Regions from separate parts of the Flavobacterium crocinum genome, predicted to be linked through region 2. Evidence: riboswitches for the same ligand, from Rfam matches in the RefSeq annotation. Region 2 holds a riboswitch; each other region holds the start of a gene.
The links. Region 2 has a riboswitch for S-adenosylmethionine ahead of HYN56_RS23585 (TlpA disulfide reductase family protein). Riboswitches for the same ligand answer to the same signal wherever they lie in the genome.

Region 1 (8,436 bases), 2.0 Mb from region 2:
TCGTCGAAAGCCATAACAATCGCCGCCGCTCCGTAACGTTTGATTAATTTGGCGTGGTGAATAAAAGCTTCTTCTCCTTCTTTTAACGAAATCGAGTTTACAACGCTTTTTCCTTGTACTACTTTTAGACCTGCTTCAATGATTTCCCATTTCGAACTGTCAATCATAATCGGAACTCTTGAAATGTCTGGTTCAGCCGCAATTAAATTCAAAAATTTAGTCATTGCAGTAACACCGTCAAGCATTCCTTCATCCATATTAATATCGATGATCTGTGCCCCGCCTTCTACCTGTTGTCTTGCAATATCAAGCGCCTCGTCATATTTCTCTTCCTTGATTAGTCTCAAGAATTTTCTTGAACCTGTTACATTTGTACGCTCACCAACATTCACGAAAACACTTTCCGGCGTGATGATCAACGGTTCTAATCCTGATAATACAAGGTCTCTTCTTTTTTCTTTCATTTTTTTTTAAAGTTACTAAGATCCTGAGATACTAAGGTTCTAAGTTTTTTTATTCTATATTTTTTAAGGTTTTTAAACCTCTATTCTTTTAATATTTTGGGCGTGTTTCGCCGCGGCGAACCGGGCTATCCGTTACAAGTCCTCGCTCTTCCTTCGTCAGGCTGTGGGCTTTTCACTTCTATCCCTCACGCAAACTTGGTTTCATAAGACGTTTATGTTTACCGAGTTCCTATTTTTTATTCTTTATTCTTCCAACAATCTGTCCAACTGATTTTGAAGTGTTTTTTTATCTGGCAAATACAGTTGATATTTACTCAATAACACTTTATTTGTTATACTATCCGTTGCATATTCAACCAAAATATGATTTTTGTGTGCTCCCAATACAATACCAATTGGTTCATTATCTCCTTCTGTTGCTTCTTCCTTTTTAAAATAATTCAGATACAAATTCATTTGACCAATATCCTGATGATCAATTTCGCCTCTTTTTAAATCTACCAAAACAAAACATTTCAATATTCGATGATAAAAAAGCAAATCCAAATAAAAATGTTTTCCCCCAATGCTCATTCGGTATTGTCTGCCTATAAAAGCGAATCCTTTTCCCATTTCCATAATGAACTGCTGTAAATTGGAAATGATTTTTTCTTCCAGTTCATTTTCTAAATATTGATATTGTTCAGGAATATTTAAAAAATCCAATACAAATGGATCTTTAATCAAATCTTCTGCATTTTCTACAATATGTCCTTCTTTAGCCAATTTCAAAACGCCTTCTTTTTCCTTGCTTAAAGCTAATCTTTCAAACAATGAACTCTTCATTTGACGTTTTAATTCTCTTACGCTCCAACGCTCATGCTGACATTGTTTAGCATAAAAACCCAATTCTAAATCATTATTTGATTTTAATATCTCTGTATAATGACTCCAAGTTAATTGTCCAGACAGTGTCTGGATATTTTGAAACTTGATATAAAATTGACGTATCTGAAAAAGATTCGAACGACCAAAACCTTTACCATACTTTTGTGTCAAATCATTAGAAAGCGTATCCAGTAATTGACTTCCGTATTCAGCTTTTTGATTTCCTTTTTGCTCAAACTCTACAATATGTTGACCAACATACCAATAAGTCTGCACTAAAATTGTATTGACAGATTGCACAGCCTGTTGCCTTCCTTGTTGCAACAAACTACCAATTTTATCTATAAGTTCATTATAAGGTTGTTTCTCTAAACTCATAATTGTCTTTTACAATTTCAACGGAATAAATTCCTTTACTACAAAATGTATTGTTCTTTCGGAACTTTTTTCTTCATCCTAACCTACAAGGTTTTGAAAACCTTGTAGGAATGTGAATATTACTCAAAAACCGGCGCAACTCTAGGTTTATAATCCTTCGCAACCTCAGCCATTAATCGGATATGATCTGGCGTTGTTCCGCAACAACCACCGATTATATTAATCAAATTATCCTCTAAATATTCTTTAATAAAAACTTGAGTTTGTTCTGGTGTTTCATCGTATTGTCCGAAAGCGTTTGGCAATCCTGCGTTTGGATGCGCCGAAACATTAAAGCTTGTGTTATGCGCTAATGTTTTTAAATACGGTTTCAATAAATCGGCTCCAAGAGCGCAATTGAATCCTACACTTAATAACGGAATATGCGAAACGGAAATTAAAAATGCTTCAACAGTTTGTCCTGAAAGTGTTCTTCCTGAAGCATCTGTAATCGTTCCTGAAACCATGATTGGAATATCAAGATTGCGTTCTTCTTTTACTTCTTCGATTGCAAAAAGCGCCGCTTTTGCGTTTAAAGTATCGAAAATCGTTTCTACTAAAAGCAAATCACAGCCACCGTCCATTAAAGCTTCTGCTTGTTGTTTGTACGCAATTCGTAAATCGTCGAACGTTACGGCTCTGTAACCTGGATCGTTTACATCTGGTGACATACTTGCTGTACGGTTTGTCGGCCCGATTGAACCGGCTACGAAACGTGGTTTTTCCGGATTTTTTGCGGTAAACTCATCGGCTACTTGTCTTGCGATTTTTGCCGATTCGTAGTTTAACTCGTAAACCAAATCTTCCATGTGATAATCGGCCATACCGATTGTCGTTCCTGAAAAGGTATTGGTTTCTACAATGTCAGCACCGGCTTCATAATAAGCGGCATGTACATCGCGAATCGCTTGTGGTTGTGTTAGGGATAGTAAATCGTTGTTTCCTTTTAATGGATGCGGAAAATCTTTGAAACGCTCTCCTCTAAAATCTTCTTCAGAGAAATTATAGCGCTGCAACATTGTTCCCATTGCTCCGTCAAGGATTAGGATATTTTTTTTTATTGCTTCTTTTATCGTAATTGCCATATTCTTTTGTTTTAGCTTCTAAGACACTAAGGTTCTAAGATGCTAAGTTTTTTATTATGATTGTGAAGTTTAAACCTAACAGGTTTTTAAAACCTGTTAGGTTTAAACTTCGGATATTTTTTTCACATTAATTCCAAAAGTGCACTATTGCTGGCTCATTAGCCCCGATTGAAGTGGAAATCATTTTGTCCGCCGCGGCGGACAAAATGATTGCAACGAAAAGCGGGAACTACTGACTGCAAAAATGCGCCAATGATTCGCTCCTGATACAGAATCTGTTTCAGTAAATATTATATGTTATCGAGAAAAGTTTTGAGAAATACGAGTATGTATTTGTGTTATCTATCTTTAATACTGGAAAATGTCGTATAAAGTAGAATTTAGCACCTTCTTTATGATAAAGGGTTGCTAAGGTTTCATCGGGTCTATCCCTCCGCCTTTCGTGATAACGAACAATAATTTTAAGAACAGCGCAAAGGTATGAAATAGGGTTTCGATTTGCAAATGTTTTTTTTGTAAGGTGCTGAGGGACTAAGATGCTAAGGTTCTAAGTTTTGATATGCTGAGATCCCAAGTTTGAAATTTAGTTCTTGTTTTCAAATATAGCCCGTGGTTTTAACCACGGGAAACGTATTGTAATTATACATTGTGTTTATATGTTGCGGTAATACTTTGTGTCTATTCGTTGTGTTCCAGTGGTTGAAACCACTGGCTATATTTTTATGTGTTTTCTAAAAAAATAAAGCCCAAACTAAAAGTTTGAGCTTTCTATATAAAAATCTTAGAATCTTAGTGTCTTAGCAACTTAAAACCTTAGACTATCGCCTTCACAACCGCTTTTGGCGCTTCTTTACGAGTTCCGTCGAAACCGTCTACTCCAGATACTGTTGTATATTTCAATACGTATTTCTTACCTGGGTTGATGATTGAATAAGCAGCCTGGCACATTAAAGTTGCTTCGTGGAAACCACAAAGGATCAACTTTAATTTTCCTGGGTAAGTGTTGATATCTCCAATAGCGAAGATTCCCGGAATATTCGTCTGGTAATCTAATGCATTATTTACTTTGATGGCATTTTTCTCTATTTCTAATCCCCAGTCTCCAATTGGACCTAATTTTGGTGTTAATCCGAAAAGTGGGATGAAATAGTCACACTCGATTTTACGGTGTGCGCCGTTTTCTTCGATATCTAATGATTCAACATGCTCAGCACCGTTGATTCCTATAACTTCAGCTGGCGTGATTAATTTAATTTTTCCAGCTGATTTTAATTCCTGTACTTTTTCTACAGAATCTAAAGCGCCTCTGAATTCGTTTCTTCTGTGAATCAAAGTTACCTCGGAAGCTACGTTTGCTAAGAAAATTGACCAGTCTAAAGCTGAATCTCCTCCTCCTGCAATTACAACTCTTTTATCTCTGAATTTCTCCGGATTTTTGATGAAGTATTTTACTCCTTTATCTTCATAAAACTCGATATCTTCGATAAGTGGTTTACGAGGCTCAAAACTCCCTAAACCTCCCGCGATTGCAATAACTGGCGCGTGAAATTTAGTTCCTTTGTTTGAGGTTACAATGAAAGATCCGTCTTCTTGTTTATCAATAGTTTCAGCACGTTCTCCTAATGTAAATCCTGGCTCAAATTGCTTGATTTGTTCCATTAAACCGTCAACTAAATCTCCGGCTAATACTTCTGGAAAACCTGGAATATCGTAAATAGGCTTTTTAGGATATAATTCTGAAAGCTGTCCGCCTGGCTGAGGCAAAGCATCTAAAATGTGGCATTTTAATTTTAATAATCCTGCCTCGAAAACGGCAAATAAACCTGTTGGGCCTGCTCCAATTATAAGTATATCTGTTTTAATCATTATGGTTGTTGTTTATAATCATTCTTAATAATACAAAGAAACGAATAATTTATTCTACTTTCAATGATTTTTATCATTCATTTCTTTTGAAATTTCATTCATTGGGTTGAAACCCGACGTTATTATCTTGCGTACCCCGGATTAAAATCCGGCGCTACAATATAAACCGTTCCTCTGGAACTTTTTTGTTGTTCTTTATTTCTTTAAAGAAGCTGTTATTTCATTCATCTTCTTTACTTTATCTTCAAAATTACCTTTTAAGGTTTTTCGGTATTCATTCAGATTCTCAACCATTTGATTGATATCTTCCGGAATTACTTCTTCGAAAAACTCTCGAAGCCTTTTCGCCGTTGTCGGTGATTTTCCGTTTGTTGAAATCGCAATTTTGACATTTCCTTTTGTTACGATTCCGCCCAGATAATAATCACATAAATCTGGTGTGTCGGCTATATTGCAAATCAAATAGCGTTTTCTCGCTAAATCGTAAACCTTTTTATTTACTTTCAAATCGTCTGTACAGGCAATTACCATGTGACGTTTTTTGAGCATTTTCTTTTTGAACTTCGATTTTGTCAATGTTATCGAAGGATGATTTTCGGCCAAAACTTTAATTTCTAAATGAAATTCTTTTGCCACTACCTCAACATTAGCATTCGGACTTGACTTGAGCAAGAAAGAAAGCTTTTCCAGACCTACATTTCCTCCGCCTACAATCAGTACATTTAAATTGTGAAGCTTTAGAAATATTGGATATAATTCGTTTTGTTCCATTTTAATTTAATTTCATCTAAACAAAATTAGATGATTTTATTGAACATTAGGAAAATCTAATATTTCAATGTTAATCGTTGTCCCCCGGATTAAAATCCGGCGCTACAATATGGATCGTTCCTTCGGAACTCTATTTCCGGACGATTCCCTTTGACAACATCGGGTTGAAACCCGACGCTACAATATGAATTGTTCCTTCGGAACGCTATCTTCGGAACTTTATCTTGCGATTTCTTTTGATAGAAATTCTTCGTAAAATCCTTTTAGTTTATTGCTTTCCCGAACCACTTCACCTAAAACAATTATTGCTGGTGAACCTAATTCTTTTTGTTTTACAACTTCTAAAATCGAATCTACGGTTCCTACGCCTACTTTTTCTTCTGCTGTTGTTCCGTTTTGAATGATTGCTACGGGTAAATTCCCTTTATCTTCTTTTTGAAACAAATCGATGATTTGAGGCAATTTGTGCATTCCCATCAAAATCACAACGGTTGCAGAAGATTTGGCTGATAAAGCAATATCCGAAGATAATTTTCTATCAGAAGTTGTTCCTGTAATTACCCAAAAGCTTTCTGAAACTCCACGTTTTGTAATTGAAATTCCCTGACTTGCCGGAACGGCAACTACTGATGAAATTCCCGGAACTACAATGGTTTCTATTCCGAAACTTTCTGCAAATTCCACTTCTTCGCTTCCTCTTCCAAAAATAAATGGATCTCCGCCTTTTAATCGAACTACATTTCCGTAAGTCAAAGCATTATCCACAATCAGTTGATTGATTTGATCCTGCGAGTAAGCATGATTTCCGATTCTTTTTCCAACAAAAATTCTAATAGCATTTTTTGGTGCGTAATCCAGAATTTCTTCGTTGGCCAAAGCGTCGTACAAAACCACATTTGCTTCAGCCAATGCTTTTACAGCTTTCAGCGTCAGTAAATCGGGATCGCCCGGACCTGCACCGACTAAAGTTATTTTGGGTTTTATATTATGCATTTGCTAATTCCTGTGCTCTGAAAGTTTCGATTTTATCAAAGAAAACTGTTGCTTGCGCAATGTAATCTTTAGCGAAAGCTTCAGATGGTTCATTTTTATTGATTTGGTAAACCAAGTCTTTAAAAGTTGAGTTTAATTCAATTTTATTAGTATCGATAAAAACAGTATCAAACAAGTCTACAATTCCAGCGTGGTGGTTTGTTTTTTGGTTTTCTGACAATAACAATGCTTTTGCTCCATTTACAAATCCTGCATAAGCATGATAGATTGCATCTGACCATTTTTTCTCGTCGAAAGATTCTTGAGCCAAAATCAATTTCTCTTTCGCTTCAAACAATAATGTCGCCACTAAATCGATCACAACTCCAGCACATTCTCCAACTCCAACTGCTTTTACGTAATTGTCTGCATTACCCCAATCTACAAAATCAGCTTCTGTTAAATTGGTTACATCTGCAAAAGGCTTTAAGATTTCGTAGAAATATTTTTCTCCTTTTGTATCATAATAATCTAGGAATTTTTGTCCGCTTCCGTTAGCATCAAAATCATTTAAAATGGTACGCAACGCATCAGGACCTCTACGGCTAGGCACTTTGATTACTTTATCAGCAAAACGTCCTGCTCCATTTCCTAATCTTCCTCCACCAAGTAAAACTTGTAAAGCCGGAGCAACCAATTTTCCTGAGTTGATAGACATTCCTTGGAATCCAATTGCAGACATATTGTGCTGTCCGCAAGCATTCATACAACCAGAAATTTTAATTTCGATTTCGCGATTGTTTAAATACTGAGGATATTCAGCCGTTAAAACTCTTTCTAATTCTTCTGCAATACCAGTACTACTTGCAATCCCCAAGTTGCAAGTATCAGTACCTGGACATGCCGTAATATCTCCAACTGAATTATATCCTAACTGAACAAAATCCAATTTGGCTAATTCTTGGTAAAAGAATGGTAAATTCTCTTCTTTTACGTGACGTATTACAATATTTTGACGCAATGAAAAACGTAATTCATTTGCTGCGTAATTTTTAATTAAAGCGGCTAATAATCTGGCTTTATCAGTATAAAAATCACCTAATAAAACTTTGATTCCGATAGCATAATAACCGTCTTGTTTCTGTTTGATTACATTCGAATTTTTCCACGCTTCATACGCTTTTGTATCTTCGATTGTAACTTGCGGAACTTCTAATAATGGCTCTGGAATTGGACCATCAAAAGCAGTTGTATCAATTTCGTATGTCTCAAAAGCAATGGCTTTTTTCTCTTGTTCAACCAAATCAAGGAAAACATCTCTTCCCATTTCTTTGATTAAGAATTTCATACGCGCTTTCATTCTTTTAGCACGTTCTCCGTATCTGTCAAAAATACGAATGATTCCTTCTGCTGTTGGAATGATTTCGTTTACTGGAACGAATTCTGAAAGCAATTCAGCATGTGCTGGCTGAGATCCTAAACCTCCTCCAAACATGATTTTGAAACCTTTTTGTCCGTCTTTAATTTTCGGAATAAATCCTAAATCGTGCAAATAACTCAAAGCGGTATCTTCGTCTGAAGAAGAGAACGAAATTTTGAATTTACGTCCCATTTCCTGACAGATTGGGTTTCTTAACAAATATTGAAAAAGCCCGTGTGCATAAGGCGAAACATCAAATGGTTCGTTTACATCAACTCCAGCCAATTCGCTTCCTGTAATATTTCTAACTGTGTTTCCACAAGCTTCACGAAGCGTAATATCGTCTTTAGCCAAATCTGCCCAAAGCTCAGGAGTTCTGTCTAAACTCACATAGTGAATCTGGATATCCTGACGTGTTGTAATGTGCAAACGTCCCGTAGAATATTCATCAGAAACCTGAGTAATACGCACCAATTGCTCGCTGGTAACTTTACCGTAAGGCAATTTGATACGAATCATCTGAACGCCATCCTGACGCTGACCGTAGATTCCACGCGCTAAACGAAGACTACGA
Region 2 (8,436 bases):
CTTCTTATCGCCTTTGTTTACAGTTTAAAGCATCAGCTTAGACATACTGATTCTGAAGAAGATTTAAAACGATTACTTGAAAATGAATTTGCTGAAAGTCTAAAAGAAGTTCGGTACAAACCAATCATCATTTTAAGAGAACTCGGAAACTGGATCAAAAAAGCAAAAGCAGATGGTAAAATTGACAGCGTAACACAATTGGCTTTTGAAGAAAATCTGAACAAACTTTCAGATATCGTAGGCGGATGCGAACGAATTGCCAGCACTCCTATTCCTTATACTTATAGTGTATTATTGCATCGCACCGTTTATATTTATTGTTTTATGCTTCCATTTGGATTCGTTGAAACATTAGGCTGGATTACGCCGTTTATCATTGTATTTATTGCCTACACTTTTGTTGCACTCGAAGCCATCGCCGATGAACTGGAAGATCCGTTTGGTAAACAACCCAATGACCTTGCTTTGGATACGATGGCCGAAATGATCGAAAATACATTGTTGGAATTAAATGATAAAAAAATTAATCCGTTAAAAACAAATAGTGATTATTATATTACTTAATTGATTCAGCATCCAGTAAAACAGCCAACTGAATACAAGGCAAATCTGAACGGTTGCTCCAAGCATGATTGGTTCCGCGCTGAATTACAATATCACCCGCCTGTAGTAAAGTTTCCTCTTCGTCTACAATAAGATAAATTTCTCCAGCTAAAATCACAATATAATCTAAGGTATCGGTTTGATGCATTAACGGATGAGGCTGCCCTTCTGGTGCCACAATTCCTAAATCTTTATCGGGCGGAATTTGTACATAACGAAAATAACTTCCGTTTTTGGGTGTATTCGGAAAAGCAGTATTCTCTATTTCTTTTTCCTCGTATTTTGCGGGAGTAGTATCAGTTGACCAAACATCCGAAATAATTAATCCCGGAAAATGCTCTGAAACATTGGTTACAATATTGTCTTGTTCTATTATTGATTTTCCATTTCGTAAACCTGTTACGACTCTTCTTGGAATTGTTTTCATATTTTAATTTATTTTTTTAAACACATAGAAACATAGTTTTTCTTTGCGTTTAAAAGGCATTTCATTTAGTTAAAAACACATAGTTAACTCCTATGTGTTAGAAACTAGCTTCTTTTTTCATCTTCTTTACTAATTAAAAAACCTATATTTCTATGTGTTTATTAAATTTTAATAAAAACCTAACAGGTTTTGAAAACCTGTTAGGTTAAAAAAACTAACTAATCTAACTTAAACCAATCTTTTACCTCATTTGTTATAGAATCTTTTATTTTAGGATTTTCAAATTCATTCGACGCGGGATTATATTCGTAATCTTTCTGCCATTTTTTATAATTCGAAGCTACTTTCTCAATCGCATCACAGATATAGAAAAGCTCTTCATTCGTCGTAATCGGGTGTAAAGACAAACGAACCCAGCCCGGTTTATTGGTTTGATTTCTCTCCAATAATTCATTGGTAATTTCTGCCGATTTCTTCTCATTAATATTGAACAAATAATGCGCATAAGTACTCGCACACGACCAGCCACCGCGAACCTGAATTCCGAAACGGTCATTCAAAAGTCTTACGATCAAATTGTAATGAATATCTTCAATCACAAGGGAAACACAGCCAATTCTTTCTGTCGTTAGGTCTCCCAGAATAGATAAACCCTGAATTTTTTGAAGCCTTGAAAAACAAAGATTCAGAAGTTCTTTTTCTCTTTTTTGGATGTTCTCTACTCCCATCTGCTCTTTTAATTCTAAAGCCAGAGCAGCTCTAATAACTTGCAAAAATCCTGGAGTTCCTCCATCTTCGCGAACTTCAATCACATCGCTGTAACAATATTTCCCAAGCGGATTGGTCCATTTTACATTTCCCCCGCCCGGATTATCCGGAAAATCAGATTGATATAATTTTTCATTAAAAACCAAAACACCGCTTGTTCCTGGTCCGCCTAGGAATTTGTGAGGCGAAAAGAAAATGGCGTCCAATTGCGCTTCCGGATCTTTTGGATGCATATCGATTTTGACATAAGGTGCAGAAGCAGCAAAATCAACAAAACAAAGTCCGCCGTTTTGATGCATGATTTTCGCTAATTCATGGTAAGGCGTAATAATTCCCGTAACATTGGAACAAGCTGTAAACGAACCAATTTTCAAACTTCTGTCCGCATATTTTTTAATTTCTTCCGACAGTACTTTTGGATCTACCAAATTATTTTCATCTGGCTGTAAAATCACCACTTCGGCATTGGTTTCGTACCACGGAACCTGATTCGAATGATGTTCCATGTGAGTTATAAAAACCACTGGTCTGTCTTCTTTATAATCGCTTCGCAAACCCATAATACGCTGCAATTTAGATAAAGCAGCTGTCATTCCGGTTCCCGTTGTTACCAAAACATCCGATGCATTGGCATTTACCGATTTCTTAATAATTTCTCTTGCGTGCTGATAAGCATAAGTCGAAGCCTTTCCGGTCTGACTGGAAAATGAATGTGTATTGGCAATCATTGGTCCCATTTTGTTGAGCATAATATCCTCGATCGGAACGTATAATCTTCCGCTGGCAACCCAGTCGGCATAAACTAGATTTTGTTCTCCGTAAACCGATTCAAAAGTATGATCGATTCCTACTGTATTTTCTCTAAATTTAGAGAAGTAACACTCTAACTCAATTGGTTCTTTTGTTGTCTCAATAGCATTCATTTCCTTATCATTTTTAATTTAATAATGTAATATTTTTTGCAAACTTTTTATCAATCTTGTCATTCTGACGAAGGAAGAATCTTCGTCCTATATTCTACAAAGATTGGTTCTTTCCTTTGAGGAGCTACTTACGAAGATCCTTCGCATCCGCTCAGGATGACAAGATTGTGTGGATCTATACTTAAATCTTTTTATCCAAAAGCGATTTTAACGTCGTATGTAATTCTTCTCCCTGAAGATTTTTAGCTACAATTACTCCGTTCGAATCCACTAAATAATTACCGGGAATTGCTCTTATTCCGTATAATTTGGCAACTGCACTATTCCAGAAAAGCAAATCAGAAACATGTATCCAGGTCAGATTATCATCCTGAATTCCTTTGATCCAGTTTTCTTTCTTTTTGTCTAAAGAAATCCCGACAATATTGAATCCTTTATCATGAAATTCTTTATACGCTTTTACAATATTTGGGTTCTCTCTTCGGCAAGGACCACACCATGAAGCCCAGAAATCGACTAAAGTGTAACCCTTTAAATTTTCATAAAAACGAATTGGCTTTCCATTTGGATCATTGGCTGTAAAATCAGGCGCTTTTTTTCCAACAGCCAAACCGTCTAAAACAAGAGCCAGATCTTTTAGTTCTTTAACGTAAGTAGTCGTCTGAAGGCTTTTATCCAGCAAAGCAATATTTTCTCTGATTTGTTCCGGCGACAGTCTATATGACCAGTTTCTGTACAACACATAAGCCGAAACTATTGATTTAGGATTCTCTGTAATGAATTTACTAATTTCTATATCTTTCGATTTTTTATAAGTTTCAAACAAATCCTGAGAAACAGAACCTTCTACAACAGAATTACTGTAATATTTCTTTGGATTTAATTTTACCGTAATTGGTCCTTTTTCAAGAAAAACATAAAGCGGACTACTTTCTGTATTGACGCTTAAACCGTATAATTCCGGCGTTTTTACTTTAGTCTTAAAACTAAAATTGCCGTCTTTTACCTTTACCGAATCAATTGTGGTAAACATTTTATTATGGAATTTTTGCAGATAAACATATTGTGCAACAGTATCTACAACTGTTCCTTTTAATTGTAAATTACTTTCCTGTGCCTGAGTTTGTGCAAATCCCAAAAACAAGGCAAAACCTAAGATTATTTTTTTCATTTTTATTTTGATTTTTAGTTTAAGATTGGACAAAAGAATTCCTGAGACCTATTTCAAAATGGTCTTTAGAAAATATTGTTTTAAAAAATTATTGAGAGAATTTTACTTGCGGCGCATTCGAAAAAAGGCAAGACTGTTTTCTTCGAACATTACGTTCAAAAGTTCGTAACCGGCGTATAAAGTTGAATCTGTTTTCATTTTAAAAAATAAAAAGTTTTACAAAGATGATCTTATTCAGATTTTGAGGAAATCTTTTCTTATCTGTCCGCCGCGGCGGAAGGATTTAGCACCTTATTCGGCAACAGGTTGCTAAGACGTCAATGGGCCTATTCCCTCAGTCTTTCTGGATAAGTATCATTCAGAACTTTTCTGTGATACAAATATATATATTAATTCTATCAAATTAGTAGTATTTAATATTATTTTTTCAAATTAATTTTAAAAAATGTTTAAAACCTATTATAAAACACTATATAACAAACAATTAAAATAAAAACAATTTTGAATTATTTTTACCATTTAGCGCTTTAGATTAAATTAATACCTTTTTAAAAAGCATAAAAAAAACTCATTTCGTTTTGAAATGAGCTTAGATTTTATCTTCAACGTTTATTTATTTTTTCTTCTTTTGGCGCTTTCCGTCTCCAGTTTTACACTGTCTTTCAGCACTCCTTTTGAAGGTGTATAGGTTGCACCATCTTCCGGACTTTCTCCTGGTCCGGTTCCTGTACCCGCTGTACTTTCAACTCCTTCTTTTTCCATATTTGTAATTTGAATACTTTTTGCTGCAGGTGAAGTCCCGCCAGAACTAGTCCCTGTAACTTCTGCTGTGTCTTTTGTCTTTTGCACCGTCTCAACAGGAACTGAATTTGTATCTATTTTATCGCTATAGCCGTCATTTTTTTTACATGAAGAAAATAATCCGATCACAACTACTAAAAAAACGGCTTTCAATTTCAATAAAGCTTTCATAATAAATGTTTTAAATATTTACAAATGCTAAGTAACTACTTATAAAACGGCTTATTTTACAGTATTTCTTATAAATTTTATATAACAGCAATTGATTTATTTTTCACTTCGATTCTCATTCCATAGGAATGTTTCATCGGTAAAAAAAATAAAGACCTCCCAAATTAACGTTCCGTAGGAACGTCTGATGCGTTAGATTATTAAAAAATGATGTCTAAATGAAACATTCCTACGGAACGTAATTACGGATAATAATATGATTTTCTCCCGATGAAATGTTCCTACGGAACATTAAAAATTATAACGCAAATAGGGGCTGTCTTTTAGTTTTAAGACAGCCCCTATTCTAACTAATAAAGTAATTTTAAAAAGTAACTAATTTCACTCCCAAAGTAAACCATCTTGAAGGCAATGGCACTGCTCCTACTTCGTAATAAGTCGCATTAAATATATTCTGCGCATCTAAAAAGATCGTGAATTTATGAATAGACTGACTTACTCTAAAATCATTTACCCAATAAGACGGCCCGGTGATTCTCTCGTTGAAACGTGTTGCAAACAAAACAGAGAAATTTTTAAACTGATAATCTATCGTATTGGTAATTTGATGTTTTAAAGAAGAAATAAGATACTTTGAGTATATTTCTGTACGTGAACTTTTAAATTCAGAATCTAAATAGGTGTACGCTAAAAGAATATTCAAACGAGAATCTTTAGAAAAATCAAATCGGTAAATACCACGTAAATTGATTCCGTTTGTATTTAAATCTCCTGTATTCTGACTTTGCCATGGCACTGTTGTCGCATTACGCATCCAGTCGATGTAATTGTCAATTTTTCTGTAGAAATAATTCGCATTCAAACTCAAGGCTTTTTTATTGTATTTGAAACCAATTTCACTTTGAAAAGCATTTTCTGAATCTAAATCAGTATTTCCAATATTTCCAGTTTGTTTCAAATATAAATCTGTAAATGATGGAATTCTTTGACTTGTTCCTACATTACCAATAATTTTAAAGGCATCTGTAATCGCATAACTAGCATCGATTCCCGGATAAATCTGCCATTTGTAATCTGAATTGTAATTTAAATAAGTTCCAATGTTTACATCGAATTTTTCCGTAAAACTCGTTCTGTATTCGGCATATACGCCTACATTTTCGCGATCGTGATCTCCAATATTAGAAGAATGAATGTTTTCATTTCTAAATTCTGCTCCAAAACCAATTTCTCCTTTAGACAATTTAACTGTAGAGTTTAATTCTCCTGCAATCGAATTGGTATAATGCTGGCTTCTTCCAACAGCTAAATTTGAGTTTCCTAAATAACGATAATCGTCATAGTTATAACGATAGGTTACTCTTGGCATAATTTTCCAGTTTTCTGTAATAGCATGTTTTGACTGAATGTTGGCAAAAGTTGTCTGTACAATTTCAGTAGAATTGATATCACCCGGTGCTGCATAGAATCCGTTGGCACCAAAACCATTATTGATGTATCCAGCAGAGCCTAAAATTTCATTAGAATCATTGATCTGCACATTTCCCTGATAGAAAATTTTATTGTTTTCAAATGCCGTATTGTATCGGTAACCATTGCTTTTATCATGAGAAGCAAAAATTAAATGCTGTTGTTTCTCTTTACCTAAAACGGCTCCAGCCTGAATTCCTGTTCCGTAGAACGTATCACCAGTATCCTGAGTATCTTTTTCAAAATTTGAACCAGCGTAAGTACTTACCAAAAATCCTGAATCGGTTGGTTTTTTAGTAATAATGTTAATCGCTCCGGTTAAGCTGTTAATTCCATAAATTCTTGCAGCCGGTCCACGAACTACCTCAATTCTTTCAATAACTTCAACCGGAAGAGGCAAATTCAGCATATTGTGAGCTGTTTGAGAATCGATTACTTTCGCTCCGTTTAATAAAACAACGGTCTGTTCAAAACTTCCGCCATCAACACTAATGTCTGCCTGAGTTCCAAATGGCCCTCTTTGTCTGATATCAACTCCATTGGCATATTGTAATACTTCCTGAAGTGTTCTTCCCGGAAGTTTCTTTATAGTTTCACTGCTAATCACATAAACATTTCTGTTTTGTTTAGAAATAGGCGTATTAAAACGGTTTTCATTAATGATTACCTCGTTCATTTCATTGATGGAATCCTTTTTGGTCTGTGCATAAATGTTAGAACAAATTACTGCCAAAGCAGCAAAGTAGATTTTTTTCATTTGGTTAATTTTTTTTGGCAAAAGTAGTATCTTGCCGTACTAATCAAGTATGCCAGTTTTATAATTATGAGTAGTCCGGTTGAAATTCCTTTTAAAAGCTTTATTCAGCTTAAGCCTGAAGAAAATACAGCCTTGTACCTTCAGATTGTTTTTGAATTTATAAAAGCGATTCAGACCGGTTTTCTGCCTGAAGGAACAAAACTTCCCGGAACGCGTATTCTCTGTAAAGTATTGGCCGTAAACCGAAATACTTTGATTAAAGCTTTTCAGGATTTGGAATCGCAAGGCTGGATCGAAACACTTCCGAATAAAGGAACTTTTATTTTATCACAGCAAAAACAAAAAAATAAAGCTGAGTTTACAACTTTAAAAGAACAAAATTCTTCGCAATTTGATTCTGGATTTTCTTTCCAGCGTTCTACAATTCTGGAAAATCCACTAGAAATTAGCAATCTTCCGTATCAGTTTAATGATGGAATGCCTGATTTAAGATTGGTACAGACCGATGTTTTGGCGAGATTATATGTTTCAAAATTAAAAAGACATAAAACCACTAAAACCTATGAACAGATTCAGCTTCGGTCGCATTCGAATTTTAAAACACAGTTTTCGAATTATCTGAATCTTACCAGAGGAATCCGCATTTCTACTTCCAATCTTTTGACGACAAGCAGTCATGAAATCGGATTGTATTTGGTTACCAAAGTTTTAATAAATCCGGGAGATAAAGTGGTTGTAGCTTCTCCAGGCTACTATATGTCTAATATGACATTGACAAATACCGGAGCGCAGATTATTTCGATTCCTGTAAATGAGGACGGAATTGACACTAAAAGATTGAAGGAAATCTGCGAAACTTCTCCAATTAGAATGCTGTATCTCACTTCCAATTATCATTATCCAACAACAATTCTGCTCAGCGCTAAAAAAAGGATTGAAGTTTTGGAATTAGCGAATCAATACGGTTTTGTCATTTTGGAAGACGATTATGATTTTGATTTTCATTACGATAATAATCCTGTACTGCCTTTAGCTGCTTTCGATTCTCATCAGCGTGTGGTTTACATTGGTTCTTTTGGAAAATCGCTTCCGTCTGGATTTAGTTATGGATTTGTTGCCGCTCCTGCCGAATTTATTAAAGAACTGGAAAAACATCAAAACATTCTCGAACCAAGTATTGATGTCATGAAAGAACAGGTCTTAACCGAATGGATTTCAGAAGGTGAAGCGCATCGTCTTTCCAAAAAAAACAAGAAAATCTACAAAGAACGCCGGGATTATTTTGTTTCCCTGCTAAACGAAAAATTAAACGATAAAATAAAATTTAAAATTCCACCAAGAGGAT
Region 3 (8,436 bases), 2.0 Mb from region 2:
TACTTTGATTATCTGTCGATGGCTGAAGATCAGGATACTTCGAATACCACCTATTTAAGAGAATTCAACACCTATTTTAATGCAAATCTGGCTGGAGGAAATCCAATAGAAAAATTAGATGCAATTTATTCAACAATAGATTCAAATTCAAGTTATTCTTATGATGGATGGAATGCTTTTAAAGAGTATCATTCAAATCTGTGTAACAATGCAGCATGGACAGTAGTTACAAAAGCTCAAAATTCCAGCTTCCTAAAAGATGCCATAAAATGGTCTGAATACAGTTTATTGGTAACCAAAAACAATCCATATTATTTGGATACTTTGGCTCAGTTGTATTATAAAGACGGACAGAATGAAAAAGCCATCGCAACGCAGACTTTAGCTGTAAAATATTTAGATGCAAACATGGATGGGGTTACAGCAACTGATATAAAAGATACCTTAACAAAAATGCAAAACGGAACATATTAAGGAATAAATAATAATAAAAAGAAAGGCTGTCTAAAATTATAGACAGCCTTTTTTATTTTGAATTTAGATTGAATTACAATCCAAATGCAGCTTTTACCTGGTCAACAAAGTCAAGTTTTTCCCATGTAAACAATTCAACAGTAACTGTTTTTTCTTGTCCGCCTGGAGCGTGGAAAGTTTTAGTTACAGTTTCTGGTTTACGTCCCATGTGTCCGTAAGCAGCAGTTTCGCTGTAAATTGGGTTCCTTAATTTTAATCTTTGCTCAATAAAGTACGGACGCATATCAAAGATTGCTTCTACTTTTTTAGCGATTTCACCGTTAGTTAAGTTTACTTTAGAAGTTCCGTAAGTTTCAATGAAAATTCCCATTGGTTCAGCAACTCCAATTGCGTAAGAAACCTGAACTAAGATTTCGTCAGCAACACCTGCAGCAACTAAGTTTTTAGCGATATGACGAGTTGCATAAGCAGCACTTCTGTCTACTTTACTTGGATCTTTTCCAGAGAATGCACCACCACCGTGAGCACCTTTTCCACCGTAAGTATCAACGATAATTTTTCTTCCAGTTAAACCAGTATCTCCATGAGGTCCTCCGATAACGAATTTTCCTGTTGGGTTAATGTGGTAGTTGATTTTATCGTTAAATAAGTGAGCGTGCTCTGGGTTCTTAGCGATAATTCTAGGAATCAAGATTTCAACAATATCTTTTTTGATTTTAGCCAACATTGCCGCTTCTTCATCAAAATCATCATGTTGAGTAGAGATAACAATCGCATCGATACGAGTTGGTTTGTTGTCGTCGCTGTATTCTAAAGTTACCTGAGATTTAGCATCTGGACGTAAATAAGAGATTTCTTTGTTTTCTCGTCTTAAAATTGCTAACTCTTGTAATAATTTATGAGATAAATCTAATGCCAATGGCATGTAGTTTTCAGTTTCATTTGTAGCGTAACCAAACATCATTCCCTGGTCACCTGCACCTTGCTCTTCTGGCTTAGCTCTGTCAACACCTTGGTTAATGTCTGCAGACTGCTCGTGAATTGCTGAAAGAATTCCACAAGAATTCGCTTCAAACATATATTCACTTTTAGTATATCCAATTTTACGGATTACCTCACGTGCAATATGCTGTACATCTAGATAAGTATTCGATTTTACTTCACCTGCTAAAATTACCTGACCAGTTGTAACTAATGTTTCACAAGCTACTTTTGAGTCAGCGTCAAATGCCAAAAAGTTGTCAATTAAAGCGTCCGAAATTTGATCTGCAACTTTGTCTGGATGCCCTTCACTAACAGATTCTGACGTAAATAAATAAGCCATAATAATGTAATAAAAATGTATTAATTTTAAATTTAAGCGAGGAAATGATTGCTAAAAAGGGCTAAAGGAGAGTGTCTGCTTTAGCATTTTTTACTGCTGAAAGGATTCTTTCGGCATTCATAATGAATCATTTCATTATGAAGAGGTTGCAATCAGTTCAAATTTTTCCTCTGTTTCGGGTGCAAAGGTATAAAACCATTTTGATTTGCAAATTAAAGTTCAACTTTTTTTATTTTTTATAGCAGAAATTTAACAATAGCATAGTATTTTGATAGGGTAATGGAAAATAATTTGATTTTTGTTTGGTGGTTTGAAAAAAAGTTCTCAAATTTGCCCTGTAAAACAATAAGAAAATGAATTTAACTGCTAAAAATATGTGTTGTATGATGTCGGAACAATCCGCAGAGTAACTCTATTGTTTAGTACTTAAGTCTACAAAATACAATAAGAACCTCTGCCCAACAGCAGAGGTTTTTTTATTAAATCAAAAATTAAAGTAATTAAGAAATGAAAAATTCAACAGTAAATAAAATGATGATGTGTTGTAAGATGCCAATGTGTATCCAAAGTTGCTGTTGCCAAAAGTGAAAGATCGAATCTTTGTTATAGTTTCAACTATAAGCCCTTTTGGTAAGCCATCCGAAAGGGCTTTTTTTATTTCAAACTCTTAAAATTTTAAATCATGAATACATTAGATATCAATACAATTGCATTTCAATACTTATTAAGAAATAATTCTTTAAATAATAATACTGAAGAATCATCAGAAACGGTAAAATACAATCCGGAACAAAGTGTTAAAACTCAAAAATCATTACTGTTTCATTTGTATGATTTAGAAGAAGCTGCAGAAGATCTTTTTGCTTAAATCAAATACAAGAACAATTTTAAAAATCAATATCAATTAAAATATATAAACGTATTAACAATACCTAAAAAACTAAGAAATCATGAGCACACAAAAATTCGCAACAAACGCACTTCACGCAGGACACGACGTAACTAAAAACGCAGGAACCAGAGCCGTGCCTATTTATCAAACATCTTCATACGTATTTAATAATGCAGATCATGCAGCCAATTTATTTGGTCTAGCCGAAGCAGGATTTATCTACACAAGATTGAACAATCCAACAAACGATGTTTTAGAACAGCGACTTGCCGCACTTGAAGGTGGAATAGGAGCTGTAGTAACTGCTTCTGGAGCATCGGCAATTTCGACCACTTTATTGACTTTGCTAAAAGCTGGAGATCATATCGTAGCGTCGAACAGCTTATATGGAGGAACGTATAATCTTTTAAAAGTTACATTACCAAGATTAGGAATCACAACCACATTTGTAGATCCGTCAAAACCGGAAAACTTTACTAAGGCAGCAAAAGAAAATACAAGAGCTTTCTTTGTGGAATCTCTTGGAAATCCAAAATTAGACGTTTTGGATTTAAAAGGAATTTCGGTGCAAGCCAAAGCATTCAAAGTGCCATTTATAGTAGATAATACAGTTGCGACACCTTATTTATTAAACCCAATTAAATACGGTGCCGATATTGTAATTCACTCCTTAACTAAATATATCGCTGGAAACGGAACTTCATTAGGAGGCGTTATTGTTGATGCCGGAAATTTTGACTGGGCAAACGGAAAATTCCCTGAATTTACAGAACCATCTGCAGGTTACCACGGATTAGTATATCATGAAGCTTTAGGAAATGCGGCTTTTATTGCAAAAGTTCGAATTGAAGGGCTGCGTGATTTTGGTGCCGCTTTGAGTCCGTTTAATGCTTTTCAGATTATTCAAGGTTTGGAAACACTTCCAATTCGAATTAAGAAGCACAGCGAAAATGCTTTGGCTTTGGCTGAATGGTTAGAGAAACAAGATGAGGTGGTTTGGGTAAACTATCCAGGACTGAAATCAAATAAATATTATGATTTAGCTAAAGAATATCTGCCTGAAGGTCAAAGCGGTATTATCACTTTTGGACTTAAAGGAGGTTTTGACGCTGCTAAAAAAGTGGTAGATGATACTAAATTATTTTCTCTGCTGGCTAATATTGGTGATACAAAATCATTAATCATTCATCCGGCAAGTACGACGCATCAGCAATTAACAGATGAAGAACAAATCGAAACAGGAGTTTCTAAAGATTTGGTTCGTCTGTCTGTGGGAATTGAAGATATAGAGGATTTAATTGCTGATCTGCAAGCTGTTTTTGAAAGTGTTTCGCTTTCGCAATACAGCATCAATAAGAACTAGGTTTTTTTGTTTTTTGTTTGAAAGATTGCCTTTAGCGAGTGGTTTTGCTAAAGGTAATTTTTTATGAAAAACATCTTTATAAATTAAACCATATAAGTAATATAAGTTCATTTTAGAAAAAATGCACTGTAGAGACGCACAGCAGTGCGTCTAATTTTAAATCAAAGAACTGCTATATACACGGCAATTAAATGAACTTATTATTGCTTATATGGTTTCAAAAATTAAAAATTATGTCAAAGCTTAAAATAAATATCATCCTTTTTGGAATTGGGAATATCGGAAGTACTTTGATTAATCAGATTATCGAAAGTCAGGAATTTTTTCTGGAAAGTAAAAATGTCGATTTTCATTTTCCAATTATAACCAATTCGACGGTCGCTTTTTTTGAAAAAGAAGGAGTAGGTTATGCCTGGGAAACCAATTTCAGACAATTGGCAGTTCCTTTTAAAGTAGAAGATATAGTCGAATTTGCACAAGAAAATGAATTCGAAAACCTGATTGCCGTAGATGCAACAGCAAGTGATGAATTGGTGAAACATTATAATACGTTAATCAAAAACGGATTTAATATCGTTGCTGTAAACAAAAAAGCCAATACACTTCCGATAGACTTATACAAAGAACTAAGGGCTGATCTTAAAAAGTATGACAAAGAATTTCTATATGAAACTTCAGTAGATACCGGAATTCCGGTTTTGCAGACTTTGAGAGATTTGTATTATTCCGGAGAAAAAATCACCAAGATTCGGGGCGTTTTCTCAGATAATTTGAGTTATGTCTTCAATAGATTTTCGGCAGAAGATGTTTCGTTTTCTTCAGTTTTAAAAGATGCCAGTCTTTTAGGATTAATGAAATCTACATTTAAAGAAGATTTATCCGGAAATGACACAGCAAGAAAGCTTTTGATATTGGCCAGAGAAATCGGAAAAGATTTTGAGTTTTCAGACATTCAGATAAAACCCTTTATCACAGATGAGCACCTGGAAAAAAATGGGGTGCTGAATAAAGATGCTATCGACAAATCTTTTAAAGTCGCTAAGATTACACAGGCAGAAAATCATGTTTTAAGATACATTGGTGAATTTGATGTCGAGAAAAACAAATTGGAAGTCAAATTGATTTCGGAACCTGCTGATTCTCCAATTGGAAAATTAAAAGGATCCGATACCATTTTTGAAATTTTCACACAATCTTACGCCAATGTTCCAATTGTGATTCAGAGTGCTTCTGCTTGTAAACAAGCAATTTCAAGAGGAATAATAGCCGATATTCTAAAAGTAACCGAAAAAATTAGAAATAAAGAAGCTGTATGGTTGTAATAATTTGAAAAAAATATACTGAAAATCAATTAATTGTTCTTTGATAAACTGATGCGTTAAGGAATTTTAGAAAGTTAAAATTTGTAATTTTTGTAAGTTTTTTACTTTATTTTATCATGATTGCTGTTTTTTGCAATTTTTTTTAACACAAAACAATAGTTTTTTAACGTTTTTTGTAATTAAATTCCTGAATATTATTTGTGTAATAAAAATAATAGTTGCATATTTGTTGTACCCAAAAACTACTAGAAATCAAGATGAACTTAAAAGTCAACAAAATGTTTTGTGCCATTTCGGTTATAACCGAGGCTGGGTCGCCTATTGCTTAAATAATTGTAAAACACAATATATTAGTAAAAGCCTCCCAAAGAACATTGGGAGGCTTTTTAATTATAGAAAAATGCAGAATTTAAATAAACAATATAAATCACAGATGAATAAATCCTTACAGATGAACAAGATGTTTACTGTCGCGCTTATTTGCGCACCCGTCTGTTGATACTAAAAGTATAAATGAGTTTGAAAAACTTAAACCCTTTTGGTATCTAAAAAACCAAAAGGGTTTTTTTATTTCATCAAGGGGCTTAACAGAAAAATAAAATAGAAATAAAGATTATAAAACGCAACTTAACTTAAAAACTTAATATCATGAGCACATTGAACTACTTAGCAAAAAAGATTTCTGACTTGAAAGAAAAAAGGACAAGAAGAAACAATCCGCCGCCAACAAACGAATTGGCTCATCCAAGATTTGGAATGAACGAAACGGATAAAAGCGCTGAAAAAAAAGCACCCAATTCTTTATTGTTTTTGATGTATTCAAAAGAAAATGAAACGCTTTTCATCTAAACTGCAAAGCGACATAAACTAGGGTAAAACCTGCTTAATTTTACTGGGCATTTTTGTTCGGTAAATTTTTGCGTATAATAGTTTTTGCTAAAGTAAGTCTCAGAAATTTAACAAACACTTTTAGATAAAATTTGTTTGTTAAAGAAAATAGTAGTTAATTTGCACTGTTAAGTTCAAACACGTATTGAAATGTTATAAAGAAAGGACGAGGGATTAGACCCGATGAATCCTTAGCAACCCTTCGGTAAAACGAAGAAGGTGCTACATTCTACCACGCCCAAACGTGGAAAGATAACAACAAGATTTTTTTCTAGTTTACTCTAGTTTTTTCTTTCTAATATTTCCATATACAAATCATAATACAACAGATTTGAAATTGGAAAATATACCAAACCCTATTATAATTCAGGAATTCATCACAGAAAGTGATGCATCTTATCATGATATACCATTACGTTTTACATTGGCAGGCCAGCCCCTGCACAGTGCGCCAATCGTTTTGGTTAATCACGCCTTAACAGGAAACTCTCAGGTTACAGGCGAAAACGGTTGGTGGAATGACTTAATTGGAGAAGGTAAAACCATAGACACTGCTGTTTATACCATTTTAGCTTTTGATGTTCCGGGAAATGGAACCAATTCTTTTTTAATCGAAAACTATCTTGATTTTACGGCCAGAGATATTGCCAGAATCTTTATCGAAGGTATAAAAGCTTTACAGATTGAAAAACTTTTTGCGATTATCGGAGGTTCAGTTGGAGGTGGAATTGCCTGGGAAATCTTAGCTTTAGAACCAAACATCACAGAAAACCTTATTCCAATTGCGAGCGACTGGAAATCGACAGACTGGCTTATTGCTAATTGTTTTCTGCAAGAACAAATTTTGAATAATTCTTCAAAACCAATCGAAGACGCTAGAATTCATGCTATGCTTTGTTATCGTTCGCCAGAATCTTTCAAAGAGAAATTCCAAAGAACAATCAATCAGGAGCTACTGATTTTTAATATCGAAAGCTGGCTGGCACATCACGGAAAAAAACTGCAACAAAGATTTCAGTTGTCTTCTTATAAATTAATGAATCAGTTGCTTAAAACAATTGATATTACCAGAAATAGTGAAAGTTTCGAAGACTTATTGTCCAAAACAAAAGCTTCAATTCATATCGTAGGAATCAATTCAGACTTATTTTTTACGGCCAAAGAAAATGTCGAAACCTACGAAGAATTAAAGAAATTTAAAGACAATGTTTTCTATAGCGAAATTGATTCGGTTCACGGACATGACGCTTTTTTAATCGAGTACAAACAATTAGATCATTTACTTGCCGACATTTTTAAGGCAGAAACAATAAAGAAATAAAATGAAAGTATTAAAATTTGGAGGTAAATCGTTAGCAAACGGAGAAGGACTTAACAAAGTTGTTTCAATCATTTCTGATAAAGTAAATCAAGGTGAAAAAATTGCCGTTGTAGTTTCTGCACGCGGAAATGCTACAGACGAATTGGAATTTATCTTAAGCATTGCTGCTAAAAACGGCAGTTATAAAGAGTTATTAGAAAACTTCAAAAAATATCAAATATCAGATTATCCACAAGTTGATTTGTCTGAAGAATTTAATGTCTTAGATAAACTTTTTGAAGGTGTAAGTTTAATTGGCGATTACAGCAAAAAAATTAAAGATCAGATATTGTCTAAAGGTGAATTACTTTCAGCTAAGCTGTTGACAGCTATTTTAGTAGAAAAAGGAATTCCAGCCAATTTTGTAGATACAAGAGATTTGCTGAAAACCGATTCTAAATTTGGCGATGCACAGCCTTTAGAGCAGCTTTCTAAGAAAAACGTAGTAAATTATTTTAAAGAACATAACGGAGAAACGGTTAATATAGTTACAGGCTTCATTGGATCTAATAACAACAACGACACAACTACTTTAGGTAGAAATGGCAGTAACTATACCGCTTCGTTAATCGCAAATTATTTAAATGCCGAAGAATTACAAAACTTCACGCATGTAGACGGAATCTATACAGCAAATCCTGATTTGGTTGCCGATGCTAAGAAAATTGAATATTTATCTTTCAACGAAGCAAACGAGCTGGCAAATTTTGGAGCTACAATTTTGCATGCCAAAACGATTATTCCATTATTAGAAAAAAATATTCCGCTTCGTATTTTAAATACTTTTAATCATGAAAACAGAGGAACTTTAAT

Region 1: linked by a shared signal. The riboswitch ahead of HYN56_RS07815 (homocysteine S-methyltransferase family protein) and the one ahead of HYN56_RS23585 (TlpA disulfide reductase family protein) in region 2 are both predicted to bind S-adenosylmethionine.
Region 3: linked by a shared signal. The riboswitch ahead of HYN56_RS07740 (alpha/beta fold hydrolase) and the one ahead of HYN56_RS23585 (TlpA disulfide reductase family protein) in region 2 are both predicted to bind S-adenosylmethionine.

The regions. Positions count from the first base shown of each region.
Region 1 covers NZ_CP029255.1:1,681,948-1,690,383, reverse strand. The annotation lists gene metH (methionine synthase) at 1-464, opposite strand, end outside; gene HYN56_RS07820 (PDDEXK nuclease domain-containing protein) at 708-1,709, opposite strand; gene HYN56_RS07815 (homocysteine S-methyltransferase family protein) at 1,829-2,833, opposite strand; SAM riboswitch class I at 3,169-3,285, opposite strand; gene HYN56_RS07810 (NAD(P)/FAD-dependent oxidoreductase) at 3,647-4,699, opposite strand; gene HYN56_RS07805 (precorrin-2 dehydrogenase/sirohydrochlorin ferrochelatase family protein) at 4,895-5,470, opposite strand; gene cobA (uroporphyrinogen-III C-methyltransferase) at 5,690-6,463, opposite strand; gene HYN56_RS07795 (HEPN domain-containing protein) at 6,456-8,436, opposite strand, start outside.
Region 2 covers NZ_CP029255.1:5,565,462-5,573,897, forward strand. The annotation lists gene HYN56_RS23570 (bestrophin family protein) at 1-564, shown strand, start outside; gene HYN56_RS23575 (cupin domain-containing protein) at 557-1,030, opposite strand; gene HYN56_RS23580 (aminotransferase class V-fold PLP-dependent enzyme) at 1,249-2,721, opposite strand; gene HYN56_RS23585 (TlpA disulfide reductase family protein) at 2,903-3,892, opposite strand; SAM riboswitch class I at 4,147-4,246, opposite strand; gene HYN56_RS23590 (hypothetical protein) at 4,502-4,864, opposite strand; gene HYN56_RS23595 (TonB-dependent receptor plug domain-containing protein) at 5,229-7,091, opposite strand; gene HYN56_RS23600 (aminotransferase-like domain-containing protein) at 7,158-8,436, shown strand, end outside.
Region 3 covers NZ_CP029255.1:1,663,361-1,671,796, forward strand. The annotation lists gene HYN56_RS07705 (hypothetical protein) at 1-474, shown strand, start outside; gene metK (methionine adenosyltransferase) at 548-1,798, opposite strand; gene HYN56_RS07715 (hypothetical protein) at 2,481-2,666, shown strand; gene HYN56_RS07720 (O-acetylhomoserine aminocarboxypropyltransferase/cysteine synthase family protein) at 2,749-4,053, shown strand; gene HYN56_RS07725 (homoserine dehydrogenase family protein) at 4,287-5,375, shown strand; gene HYN56_RS07735 (hypothetical protein) at 6,024-6,224, shown strand; SAM riboswitch class I at 6,414-6,522, shown strand; gene HYN56_RS07740 (alpha/beta fold hydrolase) at 6,601-7,584, shown strand; gene thrA (bifunctional aspartate kinase/homoserine dehydrogenase I) at 7,586-8,436, shown strand, end outside.